Regions from separate parts of the Arthrobacter sp. UYNi723 genome, predicted to be linked through region 3. Evidence: riboswitches for the same ligand, from Rfam matches in the RefSeq annotation. Region 3 holds a riboswitch; each other region holds the start of a gene.
The links. A riboswitch is a leader RNA that binds a small molecule or an ion and turns the genes downstream of it on or off. The one in region 3 is predicted to bind cyclic di-AMP.

Region 1: linked by a shared signal. The riboswitch ahead of ACVWY0_RS12730 (NlpC/P60 family protein) and the one ahead of ACVWY0_RS19695 (NlpC/P60 family protein) in region 3 are both predicted to bind cyclic di-AMP.
Region 2: linked by a shared signal. The riboswitch ahead of ACVWY0_RS08855 (M23 family metallopeptidase) and the one ahead of ACVWY0_RS19695 (NlpC/P60 family protein) in region 3 are both predicted to bind cyclic di-AMP.

The regions. Positions count from the first base shown of each region.
Region 1 covers NZ_JBSRZM010000015.1:169-10,060, reverse strand. The annotation lists gene ACVWY0_RS12765 (transposase) at 1-1,160, shown strand, start outside; gene ACVWY0_RS12760 (ATP-binding protein) at 1,320-2,207, shown strand; gene ACVWY0_RS12755 (hypothetical protein) at 2,204-3,040, shown strand; gene ACVWY0_RS12750 (hypothetical protein) at 3,708-4,211, opposite strand; gene ACVWY0_RS12745 (metal-sensitive transcriptional regulator) at 4,450-4,791, shown strand; gene ACVWY0_RS12740 (heavy-metal-associated domain-containing protein) at 4,810-5,037, shown strand; partial or broken gene ACVWY0_RS12735 (heavy metal translocating P-type ATPase) at 5,040-7,503, shown strand; gene ACVWY0_RS12730 (NlpC/P60 family protein) at 7,481-8,230, opposite strand; cyclic di-AMP (ydaO/yuaA leader) riboswitch at 8,234-8,432, opposite strand; gene ACVWY0_RS12725 (heavy-metal-associated domain-containing protein) at 8,755-9,099, shown strand; partial or broken gene ACVWY0_RS12720 (P-type ATPase actuator domain-containing protein) at 9,171-9,892, shown strand, end outside.
Region 2 covers NZ_JBSRZM010000008.1:150,582-160,473, forward strand. The annotation lists gene ACVWY0_RS08825 (arsenate reductase/protein-tyrosine-phosphatase family protein) at 3-644, opposite strand; gene ACVWY0_RS08830 (hypothetical protein) at 846-1,544, shown strand; gene ACVWY0_RS08835 (DUF2269 domain-containing protein) at 1,713-2,246, opposite strand; gene ACVWY0_RS08840 (hypothetical protein) at 2,243-2,422, opposite strand; gene ACVWY0_RS08845 (TetR/AcrR family transcriptional regulator) at 2,537-3,139, shown strand; gene ACVWY0_RS08850 (four-helix bundle copper-binding protein) at 3,152-3,565, opposite strand; cyclic di-AMP (ydaO/yuaA leader) riboswitch at 3,869-4,036, shown strand; gene ACVWY0_RS08855 (M23 family metallopeptidase) at 4,042-4,821, shown strand; gene ACVWY0_RS08860 (thioredoxin-like domain-containing protein) at 4,842-5,477, opposite strand; gene ACVWY0_RS08865 (multicopper oxidase family protein) at 5,543-7,048, opposite strand; gene ACVWY0_RS08870 (F510_1955 family glycosylhydrolase) at 7,072-7,965, opposite strand; gene ACVWY0_RS08875 (DUF305 domain-containing protein) at 8,046-8,666, opposite strand; gene ACVWY0_RS08880 (hypothetical protein) at 8,827-9,303, opposite strand; partial or broken gene ACVWY0_RS08885 (HAD-IC family P-type ATPase) at 9,401-9,892, opposite strand, start outside.
Region 3 covers NZ_JBSRZM010000034.1:4,706-14,597, forward strand. The annotation lists gene ACVWY0_RS19660 (ArsR/SmtB family transcription factor) at 1-205, shown strand, start outside; gene ACVWY0_RS19665 (cation diffusion facilitator family transporter) at 202-1,119, shown strand; gene ACVWY0_RS19670 (DsbA family protein) at 1,119-1,814, shown strand; gene ACVWY0_RS19675 (hypothetical protein) at 1,877-2,479, shown strand; gene ACVWY0_RS19680 (copper resistance CopC family protein) at 2,616-3,212, shown strand; gene ACVWY0_RS19685 (hypothetical protein) at 3,276-3,743, opposite strand; partial or broken gene ACVWY0_RS19690 (Nramp family divalent metal transporter) at 3,973-5,071, opposite strand; gene ACVWY0_RS19695 (NlpC/P60 family protein) at 5,304-6,047, opposite strand; cyclic di-AMP (ydaO/yuaA leader) riboswitch at 6,055-6,239, opposite strand; gene ACVWY0_RS19700 (PfkB family carbohydrate kinase) at 6,393-7,331, opposite strand; gene ACVWY0_RS19705 (sialidase family protein) at 7,397-9,109, shown strand; gene ACVWY0_RS19710 (ABC transporter substrate-binding protein) at 9,290-9,892, shown strand, end outside.

The DNA of each region.
Region 1 (9,892 bases), on a different contig from region 3:
AGGCGACCAAGGCAGTCGACGCCGCGGTCTTGCTGGCCAGGGCCATGACCCCCTTGCCGCTGCAGCCCGGCTGGGACGCAGCCCTGGGCTACTCCCGATCGGTCCTGCCCCAGGGCATGATCCCTGGCGGCGCGGACGTCCGCTCCGCGATCGCTGCCAAGCCCGTCATCGTGCCAGAGTCGATCACCGTGGACCGGGGCAAGGTCTACATCGGCGCCACGTTCACCAGCGCGTGCGAACGCCTCCAGATCAGCCTGACCAAGGCCGCACCGCGGACCGGGACCGACAAGCCCCACATCGAGCGTTTCTTCGCCGGGGTCAACTCGGGCTTCACGCAATACCTCGCCGGTTACACCGGCCCGAACGTCGTCCGCCGCGGCAAGGACCCCGCCGCCGAGGCACGATTCAGCCTGGCCGATGTCCAGAACCTGCTTGACTGGTGGCTCGTCGCCGTCTGGCAGAACCGCCCGCACCCGGGCCTGCGCCACCCGGCCATGCCAAAGAAGGACCTGACCCCGAACGAGGCCTTCGCCGCGCTCTCCGGCGTCGCCCCGCAGATCCCGGTCACGCTCACCCGCGAGGACTACATCGCCCTGCTGCCCTTGGACTGGCGCACCATCCAGCCGTACGGGATCAACTTCCACAACCTCCACTACGACAATCCCGCCCTGCACGAATACCGGGGCGTGCACTCGGGGCTGCCCGCCCCCGCGAACGGACGCTGGGAGATCCGCTACGATCCCTACCGGCTGCAGTCCATCCATGTCCGCGACCACCGCAGGGGTGTCTGGATCGAAGCCGAATGGACCATGGCACGCCAACTCGCCGGCCCGTTCTCCCTCGACGTCCTCGCCGCCGCGAAAAAGGCCCTGGACAGGCGCTCCGGCAGCATCCCCGGCGCCGACCTGCTCGCAGAGGTCAATCGCATCATGACCGCCCCGGCAGGTCGGGCCGAGGCCCGGGCCGCCAGGCGAGCCAGCGCCTCGCCGTCGAGCGTTCCGGATCCGGCTCCGCTTCGGCTTCTGACCCCTGTTTCTGAAGAAGAACCCAAGCCCGAACCGGGCGCCGCTGCCCCGTCCGCGGCGGCTGCGATCGCACCTGCGGGTCCGCGTCCGCGTCCGCGTCGTCATGCCCGCCGTATCGACCTTCTGGAGGACTGAGCCATCGCGACCCCCGACTCCCTGACCGCCTGGCGCCAGTTCGTCGACCACGCCCCGATCGAGCCGGAGCGGCTCTCCCGCAAGGAGCTCAAAGCACTCTCCCCCGAGGAGAAGGATGCCTACGACCGGGAACGTTTCGGCTGGCTGGCGGCCGACACCGTGCTGGAGACCACGGACACGCATGCCCTTACCCGGCAGACCAGAATCATCCTCGCGCGCAACGCGGCCACCACCGCCACGGCGCGGCGAGGGCTTGCGGTCTCCGGGGCGGCCGGGATGGGCAAGTCCACCGCCGCGCTGCTGATCGGCAAGCGCCATGAGAAAGCCGAGCGCAGGCGCCTCGATCGTATCGATGACGTGTCCTTCGCCCCGGTGGTCTACGCTGTGGTCCCCCCAGCGACCACACCGAGGATGCTCATGCAGGCCTTCGCCAGCTGGCTCGGCCTACCGGTGCCCCAGCGGTCCACCGCGCAGTTGGTCACCGAGCACGTCGTGGGTGTGCTGCGCACCTTGGGGACATCGCTGGTGGTCGTCGACGAAGTTCACAACCTGACGACGAACAGGCAGGCCGGCGCCGAGGCGGCCAGCACCCTCAAACAGTTCGCCGACCGGCTGGACGCGACCTTCCTCTACGCCGGCATCGACCTGCCCACCACGGACCTGTTCGCCGGGGACATGGGGAGGCAGATCAAGGCCAGGATGATCATGCATCAGATGCGTCCCTACGGAAACGGATCCAAGGCAGACCGCGAGGCCTGGACCGAACTCGTCCTCGGCGTCGAGGACCTCCTCCCGCTTGCCGAGCACGAACCCGAGTCCCTCGCCGAGGAAGCCGCATACCTGTGGGACCGCACCGGCGGGAGCATCGGCGGCCTCCGCGCCCTCCTGTCGGACGCGGCCATCGGAGCGATCATCGACGGCACCGAAAAGATCGACCGTCGCCGCCTCCAGGCCACAGCCACGGACTACGCCGCCGAAGAACACCACCACACACGTGCAGCCATGTCCGCCGGCAGCCACAAACGCGGGCTGCAGCGGGCCCAATGACGATCCAGCCGCTCCCCGTCCCCACCAGGATCTTCGGCGGCGAGGGCTTGATCAGCTACGCCTCCCGCCACGCCGCCCGCAACGGCACGACCGTCGAGAAGATCGAACGCTCGCTCTCCGAAGCGGGATCCATCCCCAAGCCCAGCCACCGCCGGACCCCGGAAAGGCTGCAGGCCTGGCGCAGCCTCGGCGCGCTTCACGAGAACGCCTTCGCAACGCCCGCCGTGATCGACGGCGCCGACGTCATCGACCGCATGCTCTGCCTGCGCTGCACCCAAGGATCAGGCGGAACCGGGCGGCTGCCGCGCATCGGGTGGGTCTGCGCCGGACACCGGCGCTGGCTCGGCACCCCACAGCACGACATCCGGGCCCTGCCCGAACTCGTCGCCGCCGAACGCCACTACCGCCGGGTCCTTGCCCCACGCGGCGTCCTCGTCCGATCCCCCATCATGCAATGGGCGCGCGAATGCGCGATCACCGGGATCGCTCAATCCGAGATGGCTGAGCGGAATCATCGGGTCGCCACCTCCAACCCCAACCTGCTCACCTACCCCGAAACCGTCAGAATCGCCCGACTTGTCACGGACCCGGGATTCAACACAGGGATGCTCCAACCCGGGTTCCGTGCCCGTGAACGCCACGCCGTGAGCGTCAAAGCCAGTACGGGGATGTTCCCCCAGGCCGAGGACAACGAATCATGGCGCGTAGCCCACCGGATCACCGCCATATTCAACGCAATCGCCGGAGAGATCGAGAGGAATCCCTCCCGTATGGCAGGCACTACGCCATACAGCACGACACTGGCTCAAGCCTGGAGAATCTGGGGAAGATAGCCCACCGGCCTCGGCACTCCACTCAGCGACACCGGGCCTCAGCCCGCTTCCCCTGACCTCACCCCCGTGGGACAAGGACGCCGAGCGTTCGATACGGAATGGCCAACTAAATTGAGACGGTTCCTACCCCATCCGTCTCAATTTATCTGGCCTTTTCCCACGTCAAGGTGGCCAACTAAATTGAGAAAGGACAGCCACGCCTTACGGCGCGTGCTCGACATAATGCTCGTCCCCGGTCATGGCCCAGATGCCACCGGCCTTACCCTTCGGCTTCCGGGCCATGGACTTGCCGGGCCACGACGCAGAAGTTTTCACCACTTTCACCTAGTTTCACCTACATTCCCTTAGGAGGTCTGGTGCAGAGCCCCCTCAAGCCGACGGCAGGAGCAACTCCCGCTGCGTTGGTCGGGCGGGCCGGGCTTTTGGACGAGTTCGAGTACGGTCTGCAGTAGGTTCCGGGGCGCCCGGGCATCTGACCATCATCACGGGGTCCAGAGGCATCGGGAAGACAGTCCCTTCCCCGCCCCGACCGCTGTCGGGACGCCGGGCATGACGTCAGGAGCATGCCGGGCCGAAGGGAGGCGCCCACCGCCGGGGCGCCATGTTGTGGCGTGCCCGTCGAGCAAACGTGTCGCACGTCGTGCCCCTGTCATTCGCCCTGCTGAGCCTACGGCTGAGCGGCCGCGCCGTGTCCTTCCCCGGGTTCCTTCGTCAGCTCCGGCGCCGGCCTACCTCCCCGGGACCGGACTATCCGCAGGATCGTCGCCGCAAGCAGGCCGGCCGCCATGGTGACGACTGCCCCGACGCCGATGTAGAACAGGGCGGGAGCGATGGCCGGCGCGGCCGCAGATGCGTCGGCGGCCGCGGTAATGACCCACCAGTACCCGGCTGTTGCTGCTGTCCAGATCGCGCCGGCGATGCTGACGAGCCACGACAATGGAGAGAACCATCTGAGGCCGGCGCTGTAGGAGAGCGCCACGGCCAGGGTTCCGGTTCCTGCCGAAGCCAGGACGAGGCCGCCAAAGACGAACCGCCCTGCCAGAATCCCCACCAGCACGCAGGCTGCGCCGATCAGGACAATCCGTCGGGCCGCAAGCGGCATCCCCGTACTGCCGGCTGGTGCCCCTCCAGGAGGCGTGGGGAGGGAATCTTCGTGGTCATCGCTGCTCATACGGTTCTGTAGTCCTCACGGGTTGGCGACACTGCTTGACAGGTTCGCATCAGGCCGGCGATTTGCTCAGCGTCACCCCCCAATGCTGACACACCGGCGAAACCTGCATTGGCCTTCTGTCACAGGAGACCCCGGCCTTCGGGTCAGTCATAGCACCTCTGCAGGCGTAAATCGTGCGCGCGCTATACCCCAAGGGGGTAGTTGCAAATTATACCCCTAGGGGGTATGTGTTGTTGGTATGCGTGAAGGAATTTCCATCAGCCAGAACGTCACTGAGGCCACCGGCACCGCCGCAGCGGCTGACCACGGGTACACCAGCGAGAAGGACGCGTATCTGCGCCGGCTCAAACGCATTGAGGGGCAGGTGCGCGGCATCGCCCGGATGGTCGATGAGGATTCGTACTGCATCGACATCCTGACCCAGGTCGCGGCCGTGAACAAGGCTCTGCACGCGGTCAGTCTGGGCCTGCTGGAAGAACACATTGGCCACTGCGTCGTCAACGCCGCGGCGGAATCCGACGAAGCCGGCGGGGCGAAAGTCAAGGAAACAACAGAGGCCATCGGGCGTCTGCTGCGCTAGCAACGAAGGAAAATCGCCTTGAGCATCAACACAACGGTCAACATCTCGGGCATGGACTGCAGCCACTGCGTTGCCTCCGTCACCGAAGAGCTTCAGAAACTCGACGGCGTCAAGGACGTAGCCGTCGAACTGAACAAGGACGGACTTTCAGTTGCCACCATCACCTCGGCGTCCGAACTGGAGCCTGAACAGATCGGTGAAGCCATCACGGAAGCCGGCGACGTCCTGGTCAGCAGCGGGACCTAAGGATGGACGCCGAAACCTTTACCAGGACCCGCATCATCGAACTCGACATCGAAGGCATGACCTGCGCCTCGCGCGTCGCCCGGGTCGAACGCAAACTTGGCAAACTCGACGGGGTCGAGGCCAGTGTGAACCTTCCCCTGGAATCCGCACAGGTCACCGTTTCCCGACTCCATCACGGACCAACAGATCATCGATACGGTCACAGCCACCGGCTACTCGGCACGACTCAAAGCACACCCCGGGACAGGCGAAGGACGCGGCCTGGGGCCTGAGGATGACCCGGCCCTGAGTGGGCTGAACGATGAGGCTCAGCCCGCCTCTGCAGCAGCCGCCGCCCTGCGTCCGCGGCTGCTGCTCGCTGCTATTCTCACCCTGCCGGTAATGATCATTTCCATGTTCCCGGCAGCACAGTTCCCGACTGGGGCTGGGTGGCCTTTGCACTGAGCCTGCCCGTGGTCAGCTGGGCCGCATGGCCCTTCCACCGAGCCGCAGCAGTCAACGCCAGACATCTGGCAACCACCATGGACACCCTGGACTCAATCGGGGTGAGTGCCGCCTTCCTGTTTTCGGCCTGGCAACTCTTCGCGGACCCTGCCCTGACCGAGCACCCAGGCATGGACATGAGTGCCTATCCCCTGTACTTCGAGGTCGCCGCCGTCATCACGACATTCCTGTTGCTGGGCCGATACCTGGAGGCCAGCGCGAAACAGCGTGCGGGCAACGCGCTGCGGGCGCTGCTGAATCTGGGGGCGAAGGAAGCAACAGTTCTCCGCAACCGGGTCGAGACCCGGATCGCCGCCGACCAGTTACGGCCGGGCGATGTCTTCGTCGTCCGCCCGGGCGAAAAAGTCCCCACTGACGGATACGTTATCGAAGGCCAAAGCGCCGTGGACACCTCCCTGATCACCGGTGATTCACTTCCGGTGGAAGTCGGAATCGATGACACCGTCATCGGGGCGACGATCAACACCAACGGACGGTTGCTGGTCAAGGCAACCCGTGTGGGCAGCGAAACCACCCTCGCGCAGATGGGAAAGCTGGTCAGCCAGGCCCAGAGCGGCAAGGCCCCGATTGCCCGGATTGCTGACCGGATCAGCTCAGTCTTTGTCCCCGTCGTCCTCGTCATCGCGGCCATCACCTTCGCGGCGTGGCTCTTTGCCACCGCTGACCTGCAGTCCTCCTTTACCGCCGCGGTCGCGGTCCTGGTGATCGCCTGCCCCTGCGCCCTGCGCCCTGCGCCCTGCGCCCTGGGCCTGGCCACCCCGACGGCACTACTGACCGGGACCGGACGAGGCGCACAGCTGGGCATCCTCATCAAGGGCCCGCAGGTCCTCGAAGACACCCGGACAGTGGACACCATCGTGCTGGATAAAACCGGAACGGTGACCAGCGGACAACTTTCCGTTTCCTCCGTACAGTCCTTCACCTCGGCGACCGGGGAGGAGATTCTTGCCCTGGCAGGAGCCGTCGAAGCCGCCAGCGAACACCCGATCGCCCATGCCATCGCCCGTGCAGCCAAGGCCAACGCCCCGCTGCTGCCCGTCACAGGCTTTGACAGCGCACCGGGCGGGGGCGTCCGCGGGACCGTGGAGGGCCGGCGGGTGGTTGCCGGCCGTGCCGGCTGGCTGGAGGATAACGGCATCATTCCCGCCGCAGACAACTACGCGGCGCTGCAGACGAGGGAGGCCTCCGGCGCGACCGTCATCTGGGTCGGCATTGATGGTGAGACCGAGGGAATCATCAGCCTCACCGACACGGTCAAAGAAGGATCCGCTGCCGCGATCGGACTGCTGAAATCCCTGGGGTTGCGGCCCGCCCTGCTGACCGGGGACAATACCGCGGCCGCCGCTGCTGTGGCCGCAGAGGTGGCATCCCGGCGGAAGATGCGATGGCCGGAGTCCTGCCCGAGGGCAAGATAGAGGCCGTCCGCCGGCTGCAGGCCGGCGGGGCCACAGTGGCGATGGCCGGTGATGGCGTGAATGATGCCGCCGCCTTGACACAGGCTGACCTGGGCATCGCGATGGGCAGCGGCACCGACGTTGCGATCGCGGCCGCGGACCTGACAGTGATGGGAAGCGACCTGGGCCAGGTCGCGGACGCCATCGAGCTCTCCCGGCGGACGCTGGCCACGATCAAGACCAACCTGCTCTGGGCGTTCTTCTACAACGCCGTCGGCATCCCGGTCGCGGCCCTGGGTCTGCTCAATCCGATGATCGCGGAGCCGCAATGGCAGCCAGCTCCGTCCTGGTTGTCAGCAACTCTTGCGGCTGCGCCGTTTCTCCGGCCAGAAGACGACCGGGACGTCGGTCATGCCGGCGTCCACACCCGTCCGCTGATAGGCATCACGGTGCCTGTCGCGAGGTGACCGATCCTGCGCGGGCATGGAGAAGGCCGGTGATGCGCTGCCCCCAAGGCACCGAATCACCGGCCTTCACGTTCCTATTTAGCCCGCGCGGACGAAGGTGACAGAGCCTTTGGCCGTCATCCACGTCAGGGGGTGGACGGCAGTTTCGTTCTTGCCGTTCAGCCCGGAGCTGAGGACCTGTCCGTTGCCAACATAGATACCCACGTGTCCGGGCTGCATCACCATGTCCCCGGGCTGCGGGTCCGTCACGACTGTGCCGTAGTTCATGAAATCCATCGGACCCAGGTCGCCGACGGGAATCCCTGCGGCGCCAAGTGCCTGTTCAACCAGCCTGGTGCAGTCCTGGATCATGCCGATCTGGGCGTAAGCAGCAGAAACCATGGCCGCGTTCACCCCTCCCGCGGCCGGAGCAGCCACTGGCGCAGCAGCAGGGGCTACGGTGATCGTTGCTTTCGCCGGCGCGGCGGAAACTGCCGGCGCGGCCGCGGGGGCGGCTGCAGGCTTAGGTGCCTCGACGACGGGGGCCGGCGTGGTGCTGATTTCCGGGCGCTCGTAGGAAATTGTGACCGTGGCATCGGCGCTGAACTGAGCAGGTGCCTGACTGGTGATTTCCAGGTTCGACGTCGGCTCCGCGTCCCGCTGCTGGGGTGCTTCTGCCGCCTGGGCGGCGATGCCGCTGGTCAGGACCAGACCGGAAGCGGCAGCGATAACGGCCGCTTGACGTCCGACAGTTCCGGCGTTGGCGGCCATGGATTTGGTCAATCCGGTGAGCGGGCTGGTGGGCGTGATGGCGGCGCGGCGGCGGCCATGGGTTTTGAGCGTAGACATGAAGAGGCCTCTCCCAATGCCTACGAGGTGAGCTGTCGGATTCGGATGGGAGACACCCGGCCGCATGTTCCTGCGCGAAGGCAGTACAGCGGCTTCACCCCAAGGCCTGCCCGAAGCAAGCCAAAAATTGGGTTCCCCGTCTCTGCCGGACGAAATATGCGAAAGGATCCCGGGCAGCGGCAGAGTTCGGCAATCAGCTCGGGAGTGCCGCCCTCGGAGAAAACCGGCACGGGTTCGACCGTACAGGACATCTGCCCCAATTGTCACATTTGAATAGCGGGGCCAGTCGAGGGCGGAGGACCCCGGCCCGATAATGCAACTCGAGCCCGGCCTACCGGTCTAAACAGGGGGTGCGCCGGGGCCCGGCCGCTCACGCCGGTTGTTCGATTTCCGCGGGGGGACGCCGGCATCCACCTTGCCAAATATACCCCATAGGGGTATTATTCGGGTGTTGTCAGTGAAGTGGTTTGTCCAGGCCGATGCGCTTTCCGGCCGCCACAGCCGTTCAACCCCAGCGCCTCCCCATGATTTCTCTTGCAAAGGACCGAACTGACATGTGTGCACCCGAAACCCGGACCGGACTGCCCCTCGTGGCCGCTGAACCGTCCGGATGCAGCTGCTGCTCCACCTCTTCCCGGACCCTGGCGTCGCCGGCAGTTCAAGGCAGCGACTACTCCGTCGAGGGGCTGACCTGCGGGCATTGCGTCCAGAGCGTAGAAAAGGCGGTGTCCGGCCTCGACGGCGTGACATCAGCCGCCGTCGAGCTGGTGCCCGGAGGGACATCCCGGCTAAGCGTCTCCGGCGCCCATACCGACGCTGAGGTCCGGGACGCCGTCGCCGCAGCCGGGTACAGCCTCATCAGCAGGTAGTCCAACTCCCACCCTGAGGACAGCCCTGGCGGCCTCCTTTGGGAAGACTTCCCCACACAGGAGGGGCAACGATGGAAAACCACAACAATCACGACGGCGGCGTGGACCACGCCGGCCACCAGGCCCCACGGCCCGTACCGGGCCAGGCGACGGCGGTGGCAAGTCCTCCGGCCAAGCACACCGGGCACTCCCACGCGGAGCACGGCGCCGCCGATGACCACGCGGTCCACAGCCATGGGCAGCACGCCGGGCACAGTACCGCCATGTTCAAAAACAGGTTCTGGCTCACCCTGGTCCTGTCCGTGCCGGTGGTCTACTTCAGCCCGATGGTCGGCCACCTCCTGGGCTATGAGCCCCTGAAATTCCCCGGCTCGACATGGATCCCGGCCGTGCTGGGAACGGTGATTTTCCTCTACGGAGGCCAGCCGTTCCTCAAAGGCGGCCTGCAGGAACTGAAGACCCGGCGCCCGGGAATGATGCTCCTGATCGCGATGGCCATCACTGTTGCGTTCGCAGCGTCCTGGGTCACCAGCCTGGGCCTCGGCGGGTTCGACCTGGACTTCTGGTGGGAACTGGCGCTGCTGGTCGCGATCATGCTGCTGGGCCACTGGATTGAAATGCGGGCCCTCGGTTCCGCGCAGGGCGCCCTGGACGCCCTCGCGGCCCTGCTCCCGGATGAAGCAGACCGCATCACCGACGCTGGCACGGAGACCGTACCCGTCTCCGAACTTCGTGAAGGCGACATCGTCCTGGTCCGCTCCGGCGCCCGTATGCCCGCCGACGGCACCGTCGT
Region 2 (9,892 bases), on a different contig from region 3:
GTTTAAGCGGAAACGTTCAGCCGGGCGTGCCGCAGGATGGAAACGATGGCAGGGGCCAGTTCGTCCTCCATCTGGCGGTAGATCTCGGGGCTGCGCCGGTAGGGGTCGATGATGTCGTTCTCCGACGAATCCGCCGGCAGTGACAGGTGCCGGACGGACGCGGCGCGCGCGGGGAGCCCACGCCAGAAGGCGGTGTTGGCACTGAGGGGATTGCCGCCGTCGGCCGATACCGGAACGTTTGCGGCACTGTCCGCACGCTCGTCCAGGACGTCGAGCATCCGGGCGAACTCGCGGATGGTGAAGGTGCGCTTGAGCAGGGAGGCGTCCAGCTGGAGCACTTCGCCGCGGTGGCCGGAGGTCATGGTGAGTACCAGGTCCACGCCGCGCAGGATCTTGCTGGTCAGCTGCCGCGAGACGAAACCGTCCGGGTTCCCGCCAAAAGTGCGCACAATGTCACCGGACAGCGGCTGCATCGGATCGCCCACCATGGCCCGGGTTCCGGCGCTGGTGACCTCAAATCCGCCCTGCCTCACCTGGTCCAGCCCGGCCTGCAGCAGCCGTTCAGCCACGGGGGAGCGGCAGATGTTGCCGGTGCAGACCGTCAGGATCCTCACGGGTGCGGGGGCAGATGCGGGGGATTCCACGGAACTTCTCTTTCCAGCCGATGCGCCGGACCGGTGCGGCCCGTCGTGTCTTTCAACTTAACACGTGCGGGTGCCGACGCCCCCAGCACCGGATGCCGCCGTCGTGATTTTTCGAGTGAAGACCCATCCTTGGAGGCATGGTGGTACGAATCACACTTGACCACCGGGATTCCCCTGTGGGCGCTAACCAAGGAGTGAATCGTGAAACGGAATACAAAGTTAGCTTTTGGTGGTGCAGGTGTGGCACTGCTGGCGGCTGCGTCGCTGGGTGCCATGCCGGTAATGGCCCAGAGCCCAAAGTCCGAGGAGAAGACAGTCACGCTGAGAGCCACACTCACGGAGCTTAATGGCTCCGGGGCTTCGGGCACAGCCACTGCTGTTGTCCGCAACCAGAAGATCCAGCACATCGAGGTCCACGCCACCGGGTTGACGCCCGATGCCCCGCACGCCCAGCACATCCATTACGGCAATCAGGCCCTGAACGAGTGCCCCACGCTGGCGCTGGACAGCAACGGTGACGGACGGCTGAATACTGTCGAGGGTGTTCCGGCCTACGGCCCGGTTGTGGTCTCGCTCAACACCACCGGTGACACCACCCCCGCCAGTTTCCTGGACGTTTCCCGGTTCCCCGTCTCCCAGGACGGCAGCTATGACTACAGCCGGGACAACATCGAATTTACTGATGTGGCCGGGACCGGCTACCCCGGTGCCGGCGGGCTCGGTACCGCCAAGCAGATCGCTGACTCCGTCCGCGAAGGCGAGGGCGTCCTGGTGATTCACGGGCAGGACTACGACGGCAACGGAACCTACAACTTCAGCGATCCTGAAGGTGCCAGTGAGCTTGACCCGGACCTCCCGGCAGAGGCCACTGACCCCGCCGCCTGCGGCGTCCTGCGCTAAGCGCGCACTTCCCCGCCCTGCGGGCCCCAGCAAGGCTAAAACCCCAGTGCCCTGCTTGGCCTGAAGGCGGCAATGAACAGCAACAGGTAGGGCCGGTCCGCGGAGTGCGGGCCGGCCCTTCCTGGTGCCTGACGGTCGGCCCCGGCGCGGATCCGGACTTCTTCAACCTCAGGACGGCCGCGCGGGGGCGTGCTGCTTTTCTGTCCGGGCCTGCCCGTACCGGGTGAGGCCGCGCGGCTTGTAGACAGACAGCACTGTGGCTACCAGCAGCACGATCAGAGCTGCGCCGGCGTCCGCGACGAGTTGGATCCGTATCCCTGTCATGTCCATGGACCCAAGGTCCGAGGCTGATGCGATCTCCGCCATCCGGGTCACTGGCTGCAGATGCACGAGCAGCAGGACGCTCGCCAACGACGTGATCAGGAGTTTGATCAGGACCCAGTAATGCCGGAAGAGGCCCCAAGCGGTCCCGAGGGCCTGGACTATTCCGGAGAGCAGTGAAGCCAGGCTTAGCGGAAAGATGACCGTCCAGCCGATGACGTTCATTCCGAGATACGCTGCCCGGACCAGCGCGGCATCGGTGGCCGTCAGCCCCGCGATCGCGAGAATCAAGAACGTCGCGACGGCGCCCAACCAGCCGACAGAGCAGGCAATGTGGGTGGTCAGGGCAACTTTACGCAGGCCCGGGGACATCACTTTCACGGCGTGTGGCTCATCATTCCGCCTCCGCTGAGATGGATAACAGCAAACGCCACCACGAGCACGGCAGCGGCGATGATGAAAGCCTTCACCCACCGGGGCATGGGACGCGCGGGGCGGGTGCTGAGCTTGCCACCCATGGCGGAATCGGCGGGTCGGTCTTCTGGGTGGTCAGTCATCGGTGTCCTCATTTTCCAGTGCATGTATCAGGGGCATCAATTGCTTCTTTTGCAAGACACTATGTATCGAGTATAACGATGTGTTCATTGCGTGTCGTGTTGTATGCTTCGTGAATGCCCAAGCTCTGGAATGAGACCATCGAGACTCACCGTGACGCTGTCCGTGCGGCCATCCTGGATGCCACTGCGTCGCTGGTTGCGGACCGAGGGTTGGCACCAGTCACGATGTCTCAGATTGCGCAGGCAGCCGGGATCGGTCGAGCCACTCTGTACAAATACTTCCCGGATGTGGAAGCAATTCTCACTGCCTGGCATGAGCGTCAGATCAACTCGCATCTGGAACATCTGAGCCAGGTCCGGAACCGCGCGGTGGGACCGGGCCAGCAATTGGAGTCCGTGTTGGAGGCCTACGCTTTCCTCTCCCACTCCGGCCCTGGGACCGCTGAGTTTGTGCGGCTTCATCAGGGAGCCCATGTGGGGCTTGCCCAGCAGCACCTAAGGGGGTTCCTGGCAGACCTGCTGCGGCAGGGTGCCGAGGCGGGCAGGTTCCGTCAGGATGTCGCGCCGGACGAACTCGCTGCTTTTTGCCTTCACGCTCTTGAAGCGGCCAGCGCCCTGACGTCCCGGGATGCGGTGCTTCGGCTGGTCAAAGTGACCATGACCGCGCTGCAGCCTCCGCCTCACGCAAATACCGGGAGCGGAGGAGGCGGCTCCTGACGATGTACATACTCACCCGAGCGAGGCGAGGAGTTCGTTGCAGGCGGCTTCGCAGCGGCGGCAAGCCGCTGCGCAGACCCGGCAGTGGCCGTGCATGCCGGCATGCTGTTCGCATTCGTCGGCGCAGGCCTTGCACGTGATGGCGCAGGCCTGCAATGCGGCCCGGGTGACGTTGGCGTCGTAGCCCGTGTGGCGGGACACGATGTTGCCGGTGGCGGCGCAGATGTCCGCACAGTCAAGGTTCGTGCGTATGCATTTGGTCAGCTCCGCCACCATGTCCTCGCTCAGGCACGCGTCAGCGCAGGCGGTACACGCCTGCGCACATTCAAAGCAGGCGGCGATACATTCGGCGAGCTTGTGCTGGTCGATGCTGCCCAGATCCTTCGGGTAAGCGTCGAGCATTTTGTGGGCGCTGGCGTGAGTCATTGTTCTCTCTCTTCCAAGGTTTTGAGCGGCGGGAACATCATGCAGCGGACCGGCTCGCGTGTGCTGCTGCAGGGGCCCTGTGGCAGTTCGTTTCTCGACTCCCTTTTTGGTGGGCAGCCCGGTCTTCCCACAGCGTAACGCGACCCCGGACGGGCCAGCTACCCCGTGCTTATACCTGTTTCCGGAGCAAGGACCTCAAGGTTTCATAACGAATTTGTAACTTATGCGTGTCGTTCTCTAGACTTGAGGACGTACATGCCCTCAGTGGGTATGGGTGTGACCGCTTCGCCAAACCCCGCCGGCGGTCCATGAACTTCTTTCTCAAGGCGGGGGCGGAGGACCCACAGACGGTGCCATGGAGCACCTTGGGGTGAAGCCGACCCTGCGACTGCCCTAAGGGCGTCCGCAGGGCAGCCGGACAGTCCACTCGTCCGAATCCGACAGCTAACTTCGCCGGCGCCGAGAGGACCACTATTTTGTCTGCCCGCCTCAAGCACGGCCGTCGCCGTGCCCTTCCTGCATCATCGTCTTCAGCCCGGCTGCGTGCTGCCTGCCATGAACCAAGCCTCCGGCTCCGCGGCCAGCAGTTCAGCGTGGCGGCAGCCGTTACCGGAATGATTGCCCTGACCGTGCTGTCCGCGGCGCAGGCTGATCCCGGCGCCCTGGGTGCAGCCCAGGACCGGCCTGCCGCCACTGCAGCTGTGGCCGCCGAACCCGCAGTCGCGGCAGCGGCCACCGCGGGACTGGCCTTTGACAGTCCGGAGGTCACCTCCCAGCCGGCACCTCCAGCGGCACCCGCAGCCCAGCCGGCCGGAACCGTCCAGGCGCCCGCGATCCCGGCCGCCGAAGCCCCCGCCCCCGCTGCTACGGGTCTGCGGGCCCCGCTTGCCTCGATGAACGTCAGCTCCACGTTTGGGTACAGGGTCAGTCCGCTCACCGGGGCGGCCGGTGAAATGCACACTGGAATAGATCTGACTGGAGCCTGCACCACGGCGGTTTTCGCCGCGGGCGCCGGTACCGTCACCGAGGCCGGGTGGAGCCAGTATGGCGGCGGTAACCGGATCGTTGTGGATCACGGCAACGGCCTGAAGACCACCTACAACCACCTGGCCAACATCGGCGTTTCCGTCGGGCAGGTCCTGGCCAAGGGCCAGCAGATCGCAGGAGTGGGCACGACCGGAAATTCGACCGGCTGCCACCTGCATTTCGAGGTCATGGTCAACGGCCAGACCGTTAACCCGTCCACGTTCCTCTGAGCCGCCCGGCCGCCCGCAGCTCAGCCGTCAATGCCTCCGGAGCAGGCTGCACCCGGCTCCGGGGCATCAGGGGACTGCGCATATGCGCTGATGAATGATGCGACCCGTGTGTCACTGGCGTCCTGCAGCGAGAGTTGGGCACCCCAGGCGGTGGCAGTGACCGGCGCGGACTGGTCACTGTCCGGACTGAGCAGGACGTAGGGTCTGTCCTTGGCAAGGTCGGTCAGCTTCCCGAGGTCGTCCGGCGGCAGGTCCGGGCTGTACGTGAGCCAGACGGCCCCGTGTTCCAAGGAATGGACGGCCCGTTGTTCGCTGACCGGCTCGGTGTAAATGCCGCAATTGGCCCAGGCGGCTGCGTGGTCTCCTCCGACGCCGGGCTGCTGCGGGTAGTCAACAGCGTTCTGAACGTGGTTCCGGGACAGGTCAGCAAACGTCTGGATCCCGTCGATGGGTTTCCTGGCGGCTTCGGCGGCGGCGTTGCGTTCCTGGATGGAACCGGTGACGGCGACGGCGACGGCGGTGATGATGGCGGCCGACACCAGGCCGAAGCTGCCATAAAGGAGGATATTGAACCGGCGCTGTTTGGTCCGCTGCTTTGCCTGGACGGCCGCAACGATGGCCTGGTGTTCTGTGCGTCGCTTCTTGGTACTGCTCATGCGGACATTCCTTTGCTGTGGAGTGTGCTCCCGGAGAGATGCGGGCGGGGTCTCACGGATGCGGGTCACTTAATGTAGGAGAAGAGCGCCATCATGCCGCGTTCGGCGTGGTAGGCGTTGTGGCAGTGAACCAGCCACTGGCCCGGGTTGTCGGCATCGAAGATCACGGTCACGGTCTCGTTTGGGCGGACAATGACCGTGTCTTTGCGTGCGCCGCCGGGACCGACCTGGAAGGTGTGACCGTGCAGGTGCATCGGGTGCCACATGTCCGTGTCATTAATGAATTTCACTTCGATGCGTTCGCCCTCCTTGATGTCGAACGCCTGCTCGAAAGGGTTGATCATCTCGAAGCGGCGGCCGTTGATACCCCAGTCGTAGTTTTCCATTCCGCCTGTGAGTCTGAGCTCGTGGATTCGGTCCGGCGTGCGGTCCTGGAGGTTAGCCTTGGGGTCGGCTTGGAGCTGGGCGCCGTCCAGGACCGTCCCTTCCAGCCTGTTCGGCAGCACCGCCGGGAGCGGCTGCTTGCCGGTGCCGGTGCTGACGAAGCCGAGGGCCTGCCCGGTTTTCCCTTCAGGGAGGGCCAACAGGGGCGTGAACCCTTCGGCAACTGTCAGCAGGGCATCGATGCGTTCGCCCATGCCGAGAACCACCGCGTCGGCGTCCTGGTGTAGGACGGGGAACCCGTCGGTGTGGGTGACGGTGATCTTCTGACCGGGAACACCGACGCGGTAGGCGGTGTCCCCGGCGGCGTTGATGATCCGCAGCCTGATGACCTGACCCGCCGTGGCCGGCAGGATCTGGGCCTGGTCCGGTGCTTTGGAGTTCAAGAGGTGGTATGGATAGCTCACGTCGCCTGCGTCTCCGCCGAGGAAGTCGCTGCGGGAGCCCATGAGCATGTGCTTCATACCCCTGCTCATCGATCCTCCGGACATACCCCCGGAAAGTTCGTTGACGACGTCGTCCGGGGTTCCGGTGATGCCGTCCATCCAGTCATCGAGGACGATGACCCAGTCCTTGTCATAGGTGAGCGGCTCTGCGGGGTCCTCAACGATCAGCGCTCCGTACAGGGCGCGTTCACGCTGCATGTCCATGTGCGAGTGGTACCAGTAGGTACCCGGATGGGGGAGTCGGAAGTCATAGCTGAACCCGGCCCCTGAGGCCACCGGCTCCTGGGTGATGTGCTGGACGCCGTCCTGGTCGTTCCGCAGCGCGAGGCCATGCCAGTGGATGCTGGTCTGCTCGTTGAGTTTGTTGGTCAGCGCCACGTTCAGCCGGTCCCCAACCCGCGCGCGGATCTCGGGCGCGGCCAGGCTGCCGTTGTACCCCCAAGTGGTGACCGGTTTCCCGGCCACATTGCTTTCAAACGCCCCCGTTTCCAGCGTCTGGTTCAGTGTTGTTCCGGTATGCAGTCGCTGCGCTTCGTACGCGGCCACCACCGGGTCGTCCGGCATCACCCGGTTTGGTGGAGGGACCCTGCCCGGCCCTGAGCACGCGGCCAAGGCGGCGGCGGCACCGGCGGCCGAAAGGCCCAGAAAGCGTCGCCGGTCCATCTGGATAGTTGGCGGGTTCATCTCAGATCCTTGAGGCAGTCGGGTCAGCCGGCGTCCGAGGGCCGGAAGGTGGCCCCGCCGTCCGTCGATACGACCAGCCCGGTGGAGGTGGCGGCCCAGACCCAGGGGTTCGCGCCCGAACCCTCCACCGCCGCTATCGCCTGCACCTCCCCTTCGATCCGTCCCGTCCGGGACCAGGTGGCCCCGCCGTCGGCCGAATAATGGACGGAACCGTCCGGTTCCACGCCGATGGCTTCGGTGGGGCTGGCGAAGGTCACGAACTGGATCACCGGGGCGGCCGGCGCCAGCGCCCAGGTCTTGCCGCCGTCGGTGGAGCGCTGCACCCCGTCGCGGGTGGTCGCAAGGACCGTGTCACTAAACGGGTCCGCGGCGAGGGCCGCCGGGATGAACCGGGCGGCGACAGCTGACCAGGTCTTCCCGTCCGGGCTCGTGCGCAGGGACCCGTCGAAGGCAACGATGCCGGACTTGGCCGACGTGAGTGCGTGGAAGTCCGATTCACCCTGGCGGGAGAGCTGCTCCCAGGTCGCGCCGCCGTCGGTGGATTTGATCAGGCCCACAGGGTTAGGCAGGTCTGAGCCTGGCCCGGGATGGCCCGAGGCGTAAAACACGCCCTGGTCAGGGCCCGCAGTGAAGCCCATCAGGTCGTTGGTGCCGCCGATTTTGGCGGCGGGCTGTGCGGTGACGTCGTACAGACCATCGTGGGTGGCCAGGAGAACCTGGTCCGTTTCGCGGTTCACGGTGAGGCCGTGGATGTGGCTGCTGGGCAGGGGCGATCCTGCCCCTGATGAGGACGCGCCGGTGGAACCGGCATCCGTCGTGGGAGACGAAGCGGGCGTGCAGGCGGCGATGGTGAGCAGAAGTGCGGTCGCGGCGGCGGCCGCAGCGGGACGGTAACGGTTGAAAGAACCAGCGGGCATGGGAAACTCCAAGTGGCGGAACGGAAAGTGTGGGTGATGAGGCACCGGCCCGTGGCCGGGCCGGTGCCTCGGGGCTGCTGCTACAGGGTGGCCAGCAGGCCCTTCATTTCCTGGATTTCGGTTTCCTGGGCGGTCACGATGTCTTTGGCCAGCTGGACCGCTTCGGGGTTCTTGCCGTCGGCGCTTTCGGTCTTGGCCATCATGACGGCGCCTTCGTGGTGGGCAATCATCTGGGTCAGGAACAGCTTGGCCGCCTCAGTGCCCTGGGCTGCATCGAGGGCGGTCATGTCCTCCTCGCCCATCATGCCGGACATGCTGTGCCCGCCGGCCATGCCGGAGGGCATTTCGGTGGGCTGGTTCCAGCTCTTGAGCCAGCCGGTCATTTTCTCGATTTCGGGCCCTTGGGCAGCTTTGATTCTGGTGGCCAGGTCCGTCACGGCCGCCGGGATGCCTTCCTTCTTCAGCATCAGGTCCGACATTTCCACGGCCTGGGCGTGGTGCGGGATCATCATCTGGGCGAACGTCGTGTCGGCTTCATTGACGTCGGCAGCCGCCGGTGCCGAGCTGGAGGACATTCCGGAGCTACCGTGGTTCATGCCCGGCGTGCTGCTTCCGTCGGAACCGGCGGTACCGGTGGAGCAGCCGGCCAGGGCAATCGCTGCGGCGATGGAAACGGCGGAAATGGTCAGGGTCTTTTTCATTAAAATCAGGGTCCTTCGAAGGATCAGCCGGCGTCTGGCGCCGTTGCGGATGTGTGCAAGGGGAGTGTGGGCCGGTTGGCGGCCCCGGCGTTCGCCGGGTTGCTGCGCAGGGTGCGCCGGGTACGCAGGGTGCGCCGGGCAGGACACGGCGCAGAGCAGTTTACGTCCGGCTGATGCAAAGATCGTCGGGGGAAGGACTGCCCGGCAGATAGGAATAGCTGGTGGTGACCAGGGCGCCGCCGGTGACGTCAAGAGCCGGGAAGGGCGTGGTGCCCGGCAGCGGCGCCGACAGGGAGGGGCTGGCAGGGGACAGGACACAGACCACATCCATCGCGGACATGGCCGGGCAGTTGCCGTCGGCCGCGCATGCGGACGCCGTCCCGGACGCCGCTGCCGCCGGAGCATCGGTAGTGGGGGATTGGGCTGCCGCGTGGTCCCCATGGTCCCCACGGTCGGCATGGGAGCCCTGGATCTGGGTCAGGGGCATGTCCGTGCCGGCAGAGGCTGCCGCGGGCATGGTGTGGGCGCCTGACATGATGTGCATCCCGAAAATCCCGGCGATGACAGCCAGCAGCCCGGTCAGCAGCCCTGCACGCAGCAGGAGCGCCCTGAAGGGGTTGGATGCTGTTGCTGCCACGGCGCTCCTCCTACTCGTGTGGGCGGGCCTGCTGGTTCAAGCCTAACGGCTTGTGGTTAGGCCTAACGACTTGGCCTTTGTCGGGTGGTTCTCTGGTTCAACGCACCTGGGCGGGATTGAGTTTCACGCGGCGCAGCAGCTGGGCGTTCAACGCCACCACGATGGTGGACACGGACATCAGTACGGCGCCGGCCGCGGGGGACAATACGACCCCCGCGAAGGCCAGCACACCGGCGGCCAGCGGGACGGAGAGGATGTTGTAGCCGGTGGCCCAGATCAGGTTCTGCCACATCTTCGCGTAGCTGGCCCGCGACAGGTCCACCATGGACAGCACCGCGCGGGGGTCATTGCCGGCCAGCACCACCCCGGCGGATTCCATGGCTACGTCCGTTCCGGCTCCGATCGCGATGCCGACCTCGGCCCTGGCCAGTGCCGGGGAGTCGTTGACACCGTCGCCCACCATGGCCACTTTCAGCCCGCGCGCTTGGAGTTCGGCGACCTTTTTGTCCTTGTCCGCCGGGAGCACTTCGGCGAAGACCTCGTCAATGTGCAGCTCTTCGGCCACGGCCTGGGCCACCTGGCGGGCGTC
Region 3 (9,892 bases):
CGCGGCCGAACCGGACGGGCGCCGGGTGCGTTATGAACTCTCCGATGCCAGGCTCGCGCACGCCCTCGATGACCTGCTGGGCACCATCCTGACCGTCGACACGATCTGCACCTGCGACGAACCGGACTGCGCGCAGGACATGGCCACCGGCGACGGGAACGGTCCGGCCCCGGTCGAACCCCTGACCCTGGAGCCGCACCGATGAGCGGCCACAACCACGATCACGCCGCCGCCGGGACAAGCCAGCGCGGCAAGCTGATCATCGTCTTCGCCATCACCTTCTCGGTTATGGTCGCGGAAATTATCGGCGCCTTCCTCACGGGCAGCCTGGCGCTGCTGGCCGACGCCGGGCACATGTTTACCGATTCAACCGGGCTGCTGATCGCGCTCATCGCCGCGTCGCTGGCGCTGAAACCGGCCACCCTCAAACGAACCTGGGGCTACAAGCGTGCGGAAATCATCGCCGCCGCCGGACAGGCTGCCCTGCTCCTGGGCGTCGGCGGCTTCGTCATCATCGAAGGCATCCGGCGGCTCTTCGAACACCCCGAAATTACCGGATCCACGATGCTGTGGTTCGGCATCATCGGCCTCGCCGGCAACGCCGTGGGCCTGATCGTCCTCGCGTCTGGCCGGAACCACAACTTCAACATGAAGGCCGCGTTCCTGGAGGTCCTCAACGATGCCCTTGGATCGGTCGCGGTCATCGTCGCGGCGATCATCATCGCCGTCACCGGGTGGGTCCAGGCGGACGCCGTCGTGTCTTTGCTCATCGGTGTGCTGATCATCCCGCGGACCTTGAAGCTGCTCCGCGACACGGTTAATGTGCTGATGGAAAACGCCCCCGCGGGGCTGGACATGGGCAAAGTCCGTGACCACATCCTGGCCCTGCCCCACGTCATCGACGTCCACGACCTGCACGCCTCCCTGGTCGCGTCCGGAACCCCGGTTCTCTCAGCCCACGTCACGGTCGAGGACGGCTGCATGACGGACGGGCACGCCGCCACCATCTTGGCTGACCTGCAGCGCTGCGTCGCCGAACACTTCGACGTCAGCGTCGAACACTCCACCTTCCAGATCGAACCCGCCGCCCACCGAGACCAGGAGAGCATCCACCACTGATGGCATCAACAAAAACCAAACCAACCCAGGCCCCGGCAGACCCCGCCAAACGGGCACGCACCCTCATCTGGATCCTGCTCGCGGCCATCGTCGCCGCAGGCGCCATCTGGTACGCCGTATTCACTCTCAACAAACCCGCCCCCGCGGCCATCCCGCCCGTCGTCGACGCCCAGCTGGTCAGGGAAGACAGCCACCGTGTCACCAACCCGGCCACCGAAAAAGCCCAGCTGGTCGAGTTCCTGGACTTCGAATGCGAAGCCTGCCGCGCGGCAGAGCCACTCGTCGCGGAACTGAAGGCAGAATTCGGTGACCGGATCACCTTCATCAACCGCTACTTCCCCCTCCCGGCGCACCGGAACTCCGCCCAGGCAGCGCTAGCCGTTGAAGCGGCCGCGCAGCAGGGCAAGTACGAGCAGATGTATGCCAAAATGTTTGAAACCCAGCCCCAGTGGGGCGAAAAGCAAGACTCCCAGGCACCACTGTTCAGGACCTTCGCCCAGGAGCTCGGACTGGACCTCGCCGCCTACGACACCGCCGTTGCCGACGAGAAGACCAAGGACCGGATCCGCAAAGACATCGCCGACGGCAAAGCCCTTGGCGTGACCGGAACCCCCACGTTCTTCCTCAACGGCGAAAAGCTCGTCCTTAATAGCGAAGCGGATTTCCGGCAAAAGCTGGCCGACGCAGCCAAGTAGCGGTTACCCAGCTCCGGGGAACAACCCGGGGGGAGACAGGAAGCAGGAAAGGACGGTGCTCTATGTCGCGTGAGCGTGCGCCCTTCCGGTTGCTGCGCACCGCCGCTGTGGCCGTTTCCGTGCTGTCCATGGCCGCCGCCGCCCACGTGTTCGGCGGTGGCCGGCTGCCGCCCGTTTCCGTGCTGGCCGCCTGCGCTGCACTGGTGGTGCTCGGCGTCGTACTCCTCACCCGCTGGAAGCTGAGGACCCCGGTCCTCTTCGGCGTGCTGGCGGCCGGACAGGTTCTGCTGCATGCCGCGTTTTCCTTCCTCTCCGAAACGGCGCCGCTGGACGCCGCTTCGGCCCTGCACCGCCACTTCGCCGTCACCGACGCCGCGCCGGTCCACGCCGGTGGGGGAGCGCATACGCATCTGCCGTGGGACCTTGAACCGCCCATGCTCACGGCCCATATCATCGCGACGCTGGTGACCGCAGCGGTGCTGGCCAAAGGCGAGGCAGCGCTGTGGGCGCTGGAAGCGTGGCTTCGTCCCTTCCCCGGCGTGACCGTCGCCCCCGTCCTTCCCGTCGCCGTGGTCCCGGCCCCACTACCGCGGCGCACCCCGGTGCGGCGCAGGCCGGTTCTACGTGCTCACCGGCGCCGCGGACCACCGGCCGCCTGCACCTGACCCGCCACCCCGTACGCCAGCCACTGCGCTGCCGTTGCGTTGGGGGCGGATCCGGTTCTGTGCGCCCTGGGCCCGGCCCCTACCTCCGGCAGGCCTGCGCGCGTCACCTTGATCTCTCCCGACGAAAGAACGCTAAATGCAATCCCGCCTCACTCTTAAGACCCGTCTCCGGCTGGCCGCCGCCGCAGCTGTCCTGCTGCCGGCCGCCCTGACAGCCAGCCCTGCGCTGGCCCATGACGCCCTCTCATCGACAGCCCCGGCCCAGGACGCCGTGCTGACAACTGGCCCCGATACTGTGTCACTGACCCTGACGCAGCCACCCACCGACTCAGCGACCCTGAACCTGAGCGTCATCACGGTCACGGACGGCGCCGGCACGACCGTCTCCGACGGAACAGTGACCGTCAGCGGGCCGACGCTGTCCACCCGGACCGCTCCGGGAACCCCCGGAGCCTATACCGTGTCGTGGCGGGCCGTGTCATCCGACGGACACCCGATCGAGGGCAAGTACTCCTTCACCGTCCAGGGTCTGGCCCAAACCTCAGCCGCGGCTGCCCCGACTGCCCCGGCAGTACCGACGGCGACCCAGGCCACAGCCCCCGCACCGGTGCCCGCCAAGCCACCGAACGACGATAACGCCCCCCTCACCGTGGGGATCGCCCTCGGGCTGCTGGCAGCAGGCCTTGCTGCCACCCTCGTCATCCGCCGCAGGAGCAGGAACAACGGAGCCTGACCGCCTTGCCGGTGTTCCCGCACTGCGGTGTAGGAATACCGGCACCGGCCCGGCAGCCGCGCGTCAGGGCAGCTCAGGCCCTGATGCCTGCTCCCGGGATGCGCGCCGGGCGCTGATCATTCTCAGCACGATCGCCGTCAGGGTTGCCGCCGCCATGACGGCGAAGAACACCGTTCCGGCGTTGTATAGCATCTGGGCGGACCCGGGGAGCGGAGCCGAAGCGTCAGCGGCGATCATGATAGAGGCGTAGTAGGTGGCCGTGGCGGCCACCCAGAGGACACCCGCTGCGGCGACCGTCCAGGACCAGCGCGAAAACCAGGGCTGCTGTGCCCGGTAGGACAGTGCCACCGCCACCATAGCCACCCCGGCGGGGGCCAGGAGCTGGGCCAGGAGCAGATAGGGGCCGGCCACTAGGCCCACGGGGACGCAGAGGCCACCGATCATCAGCAACTGGCGGGCACCAAGCGGCATCGCACCTGCCCCAGGACCGGCTGCCCGCGGTGTGTCCGCCTGTGTGGTGTTCTCCGTCATCGCGCGTGCATTCCTTCGTCTTCGTCGTGGGCGTGTCCGGCTGCGCGGCAGCAGCAGAGCCCGGATGGCGGCGTCTGCCAGTCCCGGCGCCCTCTCGACAGTACAGGATCCATTGGATCGACAAGTTACCTGCGGTGGCACCCTGGGCATGCCGGTGCCATGGCCCGCATTCCGATGTTGCGGCCCGGTACTGCGCGGGCTTGGGCTGGGCCCGGGCAGGTGTCCGGTCTTAGGATTGGCCGCTGATGGTCAGGACGATGAGGATCCAGTTGAGTCCGACGATCAGCGTTGCGCTGGTCCACCCGGCTATTTTGATGCCTTGGAATCGGTGTGGATGCCTATGACTTCGCTGTTTCCGGTGAGCCGGATCAGGGATATCAGGGCAAAGGGCATGCCGAAGCTGAGCAGCACCTGGCTCAGCACGAGCGCCAGGGTGGGTTCGATGCCGGCCCCGGGAATCGCCAGCGCCGGAATCAGTGTGATGACCCGGCGGATGAGCAGCGGAACCTTGATCTTGAGCAGTCCGCCCATGATCGTTGCTCCCGCGTAGCACCCGCGTAGCACCCGACGGATGTTGAGGCGAGGCCGGAGGCCAGCAGCACGATGGCGAAGACGACCCCGATGACCGGGCCCAGCGCGGAGGTGACGGCCGAGTGGGCGCCAGCGATGGCGTCTGTGCCCTCGATCCCCCGCAGGCCGGATGCTGCGAGCAGCAGCATGGCAATGTTCACGACGCCGGCGAGCATGAGGGCCCCGGCGACGTCGAACCGGGTGGCGCGGATCAGTCGCGTCCGGACAGCTGGATCCTCGGAGAAGCCGTGCCTGTCGCGGGCCAGCGATGAGTGAAGGTAGATGGCGTGCGGCATGACCGTGGCACCAAGCATGCTCGCCGCGAGAAGGACAGTGTCGGTGCCCTCAAAACGCGGGAGAAGGCCGGAAAAAACATCTCCGGCGTCCGGCGGGTTCACGAAGAGGCCGGAGACGAAGCCGACGGCGATCACGGCAAGGAGCATCATGATCGCGTATTCGAAGGACCTCTGTCCGCGGGCGGACTGGAGGGGAAGCAGGAGCATGGACGCGACGCGACGCCGATGATGATGCCATCGGCCAGAAGGGGCAGCCCGAAGAGCCGGTTCAGGGCTACTGCGCCGCCGATGACTTCCGCCATGTCCGTTGCCCCGGCGACAAGTTCGGCCTGGAGCCAGTACAGCCAGCGGCGGCGGGTGCCGAGGCGCCGGCCGAGGATTTTGGGGCAGGCTCAGACCGGTGGCCAGGCCAAGCTTGGCTGACTGATACAGCAAGAGGACTGCCATGAGATTGGCTGCCACCGCGGCTTACTCGCCAGCCGTTCCGTAAGGGTGGGGGTAGCCATCGTGTTCTCGTCCTCAGGGTTACTGACACCACGAGGATACCTTCAAGTTAGGGTTGCCGAAAATTATATTTCGGCGCTCCTAGTAATACGCGGAGAGTGGTCCGGAGGGGCAGCCGTGCCCGGAACGCACTGATGGCCGGCTTTTCGGTGCCCCCAAGGCACCGAAAAGCCGGCCATCAACAGGTTCGTTAGGCGCCTGCGCGGACGAAGGTGACGGAACCCTTGGACGTCATCCAGCTCAGGGGGTGTACGGCCGTTTCGTTCTTGCCGTTCAGGCCTGAGCTGAGGACCTGGCCGTCCCCGACGTAGATGCCGACGTGGCCGGACTGGACCACCATGTCCCCGGGCTGCGGGTCAGCGACGACCGTGCCGTAGTTCAGGAACTGCATCGGGCCCAGGTCACCGACAGGGATCCCTGCGGCGCCCAGAGCCCGTTCAACCAGGACCGTGCAGTCCTGGATCATGCCGATCTGTGCGTAGGCTGCCGAAACCATGGTGGCGTTGACGCCGCCGGCCGCGGGGGCAGCGGCCGGCGCAGCGGATGCCGGCTGGACGGAGATCTTGGCTTTCGCCGCAGGGGCGGCCGCCGGAACAGCGGCCGCAGGCTTGGGTGCCTCGACGACGGGGGCAGGCGTGGTGCTGACGGCCGGGCGTTCGTAGGATATCGTGACCGTGGCGTCGGCGCTGAACGGCGCAGGTGCCTGGCTCGATACTTCCAGGTTCGACGTCGGCTCCGCGTCCCGCTGTTGGGGTGCTTCTGCGGCCTGGGCGGCGATGCCGCTGGTCAGAACCAGGCCTGAGGCGGCTGCGATGACGGCCGCCTGGCGGCCTACCCCGCCCGCGTTGGCGGCCATTGATCTGGTCAAGGCGGCAAGCTGGCTGGTGGGGGTGACGGACGCGCGGCGGCGGCCATGGGCTTTAAGCGTGGACATAAAAGGGCCTCTCCCAATGCCTGCGAGGTGAGCTGTCGGATTCGGATGGGAGACACCCGGCCGCACGTTCCTGCGCAAGTGCAGTACAGCGGCTTCACCCCAAGGCCTGCGCGAAGCAGGCCGAAAATTGGGTTCCCCGTCTCTGCCGGACGAATATCGCGAACGGATCCCGGGCAGCGGCAGAGTTAGGCAATCCGCTCGGGAGTGCCGTGTTCGGAGAAATCGGCACGCCTTCGACCGTACGGGAAACACCATTGTTTGTCACATTTGCATAACGGCGCCTGATCCGGCCGCGGTGCTATCCACCGGCCCTGCCCATGCGGCGACTCGCCGGGGACGCCCGCGCTACTCCGCCGGAACCGCGTTCAGTTCGGCGCGCGTGGGCGGGTTGGCGCCTGGGCGGGAAACAGTGACGGCCGCCGCGCGGGCAGCGTGGGCCAGGAGTTCGGCCAGGCCCTCGGCCGGAAGCTCGCGCAGGTCCTTCCGGTTCTGCGCACCGTCCAGGCCGCGGTCCACGATCCCCGAAAGCAGCGCAGCCATAAACGAATCACCGGCACCCACGGTGTCGGCCACTTCCACGCGAGGCGCGTCAATCGCGGCTTCACCGGCGGCCGTAATCCCCCACGGACCGGCCGCGCCGCGCGTGACCACCACCAGGGCCGGCCCCTCGGAGCCACCCAGCGACAGCCAGCGGCGCGCCGATTCCAGCACGTCCACGCCCGGATACAGCCACTCCAGGTCCTCGTCCGAGGCCTTGACCACGTCCGCAAGGGTGACAAATTTCTCCGCTTGCGTCCGCGCATAGTCCACGTCGGTGATGATGCTGGGCCGGCAGTTGGGATCGAAACTGATCGTCGCGGCGGGGTGGGCGTGCTCGACGGCGGCGAGCACCGCCGCGGCGCCCGGCGCCAGCATCGTGGCGATGGAGCCGGTGTGCAGGAGGGTGGTTCCCTGCAGCATAAAGGCGAGGCGGTCCGCCAGGCCGGGAAGCTCCCAGGCGAGGTCGAACGTGTAAGTGGCGGCGCCGTCGTCGTCAATTACGGCGGTGGCCACGCTGGTTGGCAGCTCGTCGGGGCCCAGCGGCAGCATAACGGAGCTGGAGCGCAGGTGCGCCGCCACCGAATCCCCGTAGGCGTCGCGGCCGTAACGGCCGACGAACTGCACGGGATGGTCGAGGCGGGCCAGGCCCACCGCGACGTTAAGGGGACTGCCGCCCACGTGGGCTTCGATTCCGGAGGCGCGCTGGACAACGTCAACAAGGCCCTCGCCTATAACTGTGAGCATGGTCATACTCTGCCAGAGATATGCCGGCCTACACACGCGTGTTACGCGTCGCCTACCATGGAGATATGACATCCCATGTCCACCAGCCAATGACGGCTGCCATGCCCGACGTCGAACACGTCCTGGCGGTCCGCGGCACCGGCGGCTACAGGCAATACAGGATCCCCGCCCTCGCGGTCTCGCGGCAGGGCACCCTGCTGGCTGCCTACGACGGCCGCCCCAACCTCGATGATCTGCCCAACCCGATCGACCTCCTGCTCCGGCGCAGCACGGACAACGGCCGGACCTGGGGCGAACAGCAGATGGTAAGGACGGGCGGCGGCCTCAACGGCTACGGCGATCCGAGCCTCCTGGTGGACGTGGATAACGGCCGGATCTTTATGTTCCACGCCGCCGGAACGCACGCCGGATTCTTCGAAGCAGCGGCCGGACTGGAGCCCGATGACGACGTCCAGCACTGCGACCTCAGCTTCTCGGATGACGACGGCCTGACCTGGCAGCACCGCAGGATCACCGCCCAGCTCAAGCTCCGCCAGAAGGTTCGCCCCGAGGAGCCTGACATCACCGGAATCTTCGCCGCAGCGGGGCAAGGCATCCAGATCCACACCGGTCCCTACCGCGGCCGGCTGGTCCAGCAGCTTGTGGTCCTGGCCGGCGGCGAGATCATGGCCGCTTCCGCGTACAGCGACGACCACGGCGACACCTGGACGCTCGGGGAGCTCATCGGCGCCCGGACGCACGGCCACGCCCCCAACGAAAACAAGGTTGCCGCCCTCCAGGACGGGCGGCTCCTGCTGCACAGCCGCGGCACACCGCGCCGCCTTGCCGCAATATCCGACGACGGCGGGGCCACCTGGAGCGCCCTGCGTCCGGTCGAGGACCTCCCGGACCCGGGTGACAACGGCTCGCTGGTCCGCTTCGACGGCCTGCCGTCCCTGGCTTCCCTCGACGACGACGCCACCGGCTCGTGGCTTGTGGCCACCAACAACCAGGACACGGCATTGCGGCGGAACACGGTGGTCAGCCTGTCCCCCGATAACGGCCTCAGCTGGCCCGCAAAACTGGTCCTGTGTCCGGGCAGCTCGGCGTACTCGACGGCCGCCCGGCTCCCCGACGGCAACATCGGCGTCCTCTACGAACGGCAGGGCTACCGGGAGATCGTGTTTGCCTCCGTGCCCGCGGGGCAACTCACCGCACAGCTGGCCGCTGCGGACGACGCGCATGCCGCCTCCGCCGCTGACGCTGGATCCGGGCCCGATCGCGATGCCGGCCTGGTCTTCGACATGGAACTGCGCTCCATCACCCCGGGCCGCCCACCGGTCTGGCAGAACGCCGGCGAGTTTCACGTGATGCAGTCCGGCGGTGAGGACTGGGGTGTACACACCTGGAAGGAAATCGGCCAGGGCTACTCGGCCGAAGCTGCGCAGGTCATCGGCACGCGGGAGGCACAGGACCTGAATTACGGCCCCATCATTCCCGGCTACAAGGCCGGGGACATCCTGGCCTTCACGGGCAGGGCGCGCAACGACGGAGCCCTTCCGATTACCGGGGTCGGGCTATCCGGTCCCGGCTCGGACGCCTTCCCTGCGGCGGATCTTGGCCCCGGGGAAGAGTCGCTCTATTTCACGCCCGGGTACACCGTCACAGAGGCGGACGTGGCACGGGGCACCGCGGACGTGGTCTTTGAAGTGCTCGGCGAGCGCGGCGGCACTGCCGAGCGCCGCCGTCGTGCTTTCACGTTTGACACCGCCACAGGCGACATCAGCGAGCCGAAGTGAGAGAGCGTTTGCGAAAAACCCGCAGGATCTGAGAGATCCTGCGTCCGGCGGAAACTCGCAGGAAGTGAGAGAGCGTCGGAGGAAACTGGCGCTTGACGTGAACCTGTGATGACGCTTACAGTCGACATACGAGCTCGGACGTCCTACATCCGATAAACCTTCTGGAATGGCGAGGCCCTCATGAACAACATCACCAAGAATCTGCCGCTGGTCAATCACGCCAGCCGCCGGAACTTCCTCAAGCTGACCGGTGCCATGGGCGCCGCTGCAGCATTCACCGCCTCTGTCGCCGCGTGCGGCAGCCCGGCAGCTACCACCACCGGCAGCTCAGCAAGCGCTGCGGCAGTCAACAAGGACCTCACCATCGAAGCGGGCATCTCCTATGCCCTCTCCACCGGCTTCGACCCGCTGAGCTCCTCAGGCGCCACGCCGATGGCCGCCAACCTGCACATCTTCGAAGGCCTCATCGAGCTGCACCCGGCCACCCGCGAGCCCTACAACGCGCTGGCGGCATCGGACCCCAAGAAGGTCAACGACACCACCTACCAGGTGACCATCCGCGACGGCGCCAAGTTCCACGACGGCACTCCGGTCACCACCGAAGACGTGGCCTTCTCCTTCACCCGCGTGATGGATCCGGCGAACAAGTCCCTGTTCTCGCAGTTCATCCCGTTCATCAAGGAAGTCAAGCCCGTTGACGCCAAGACGGTCGAGTTCACCCTCAAGTACGCCTTCCCCGGCTTCGGCCCCCGCATCTCCGTGGTCAAGGTTGTCCCCAAGGCC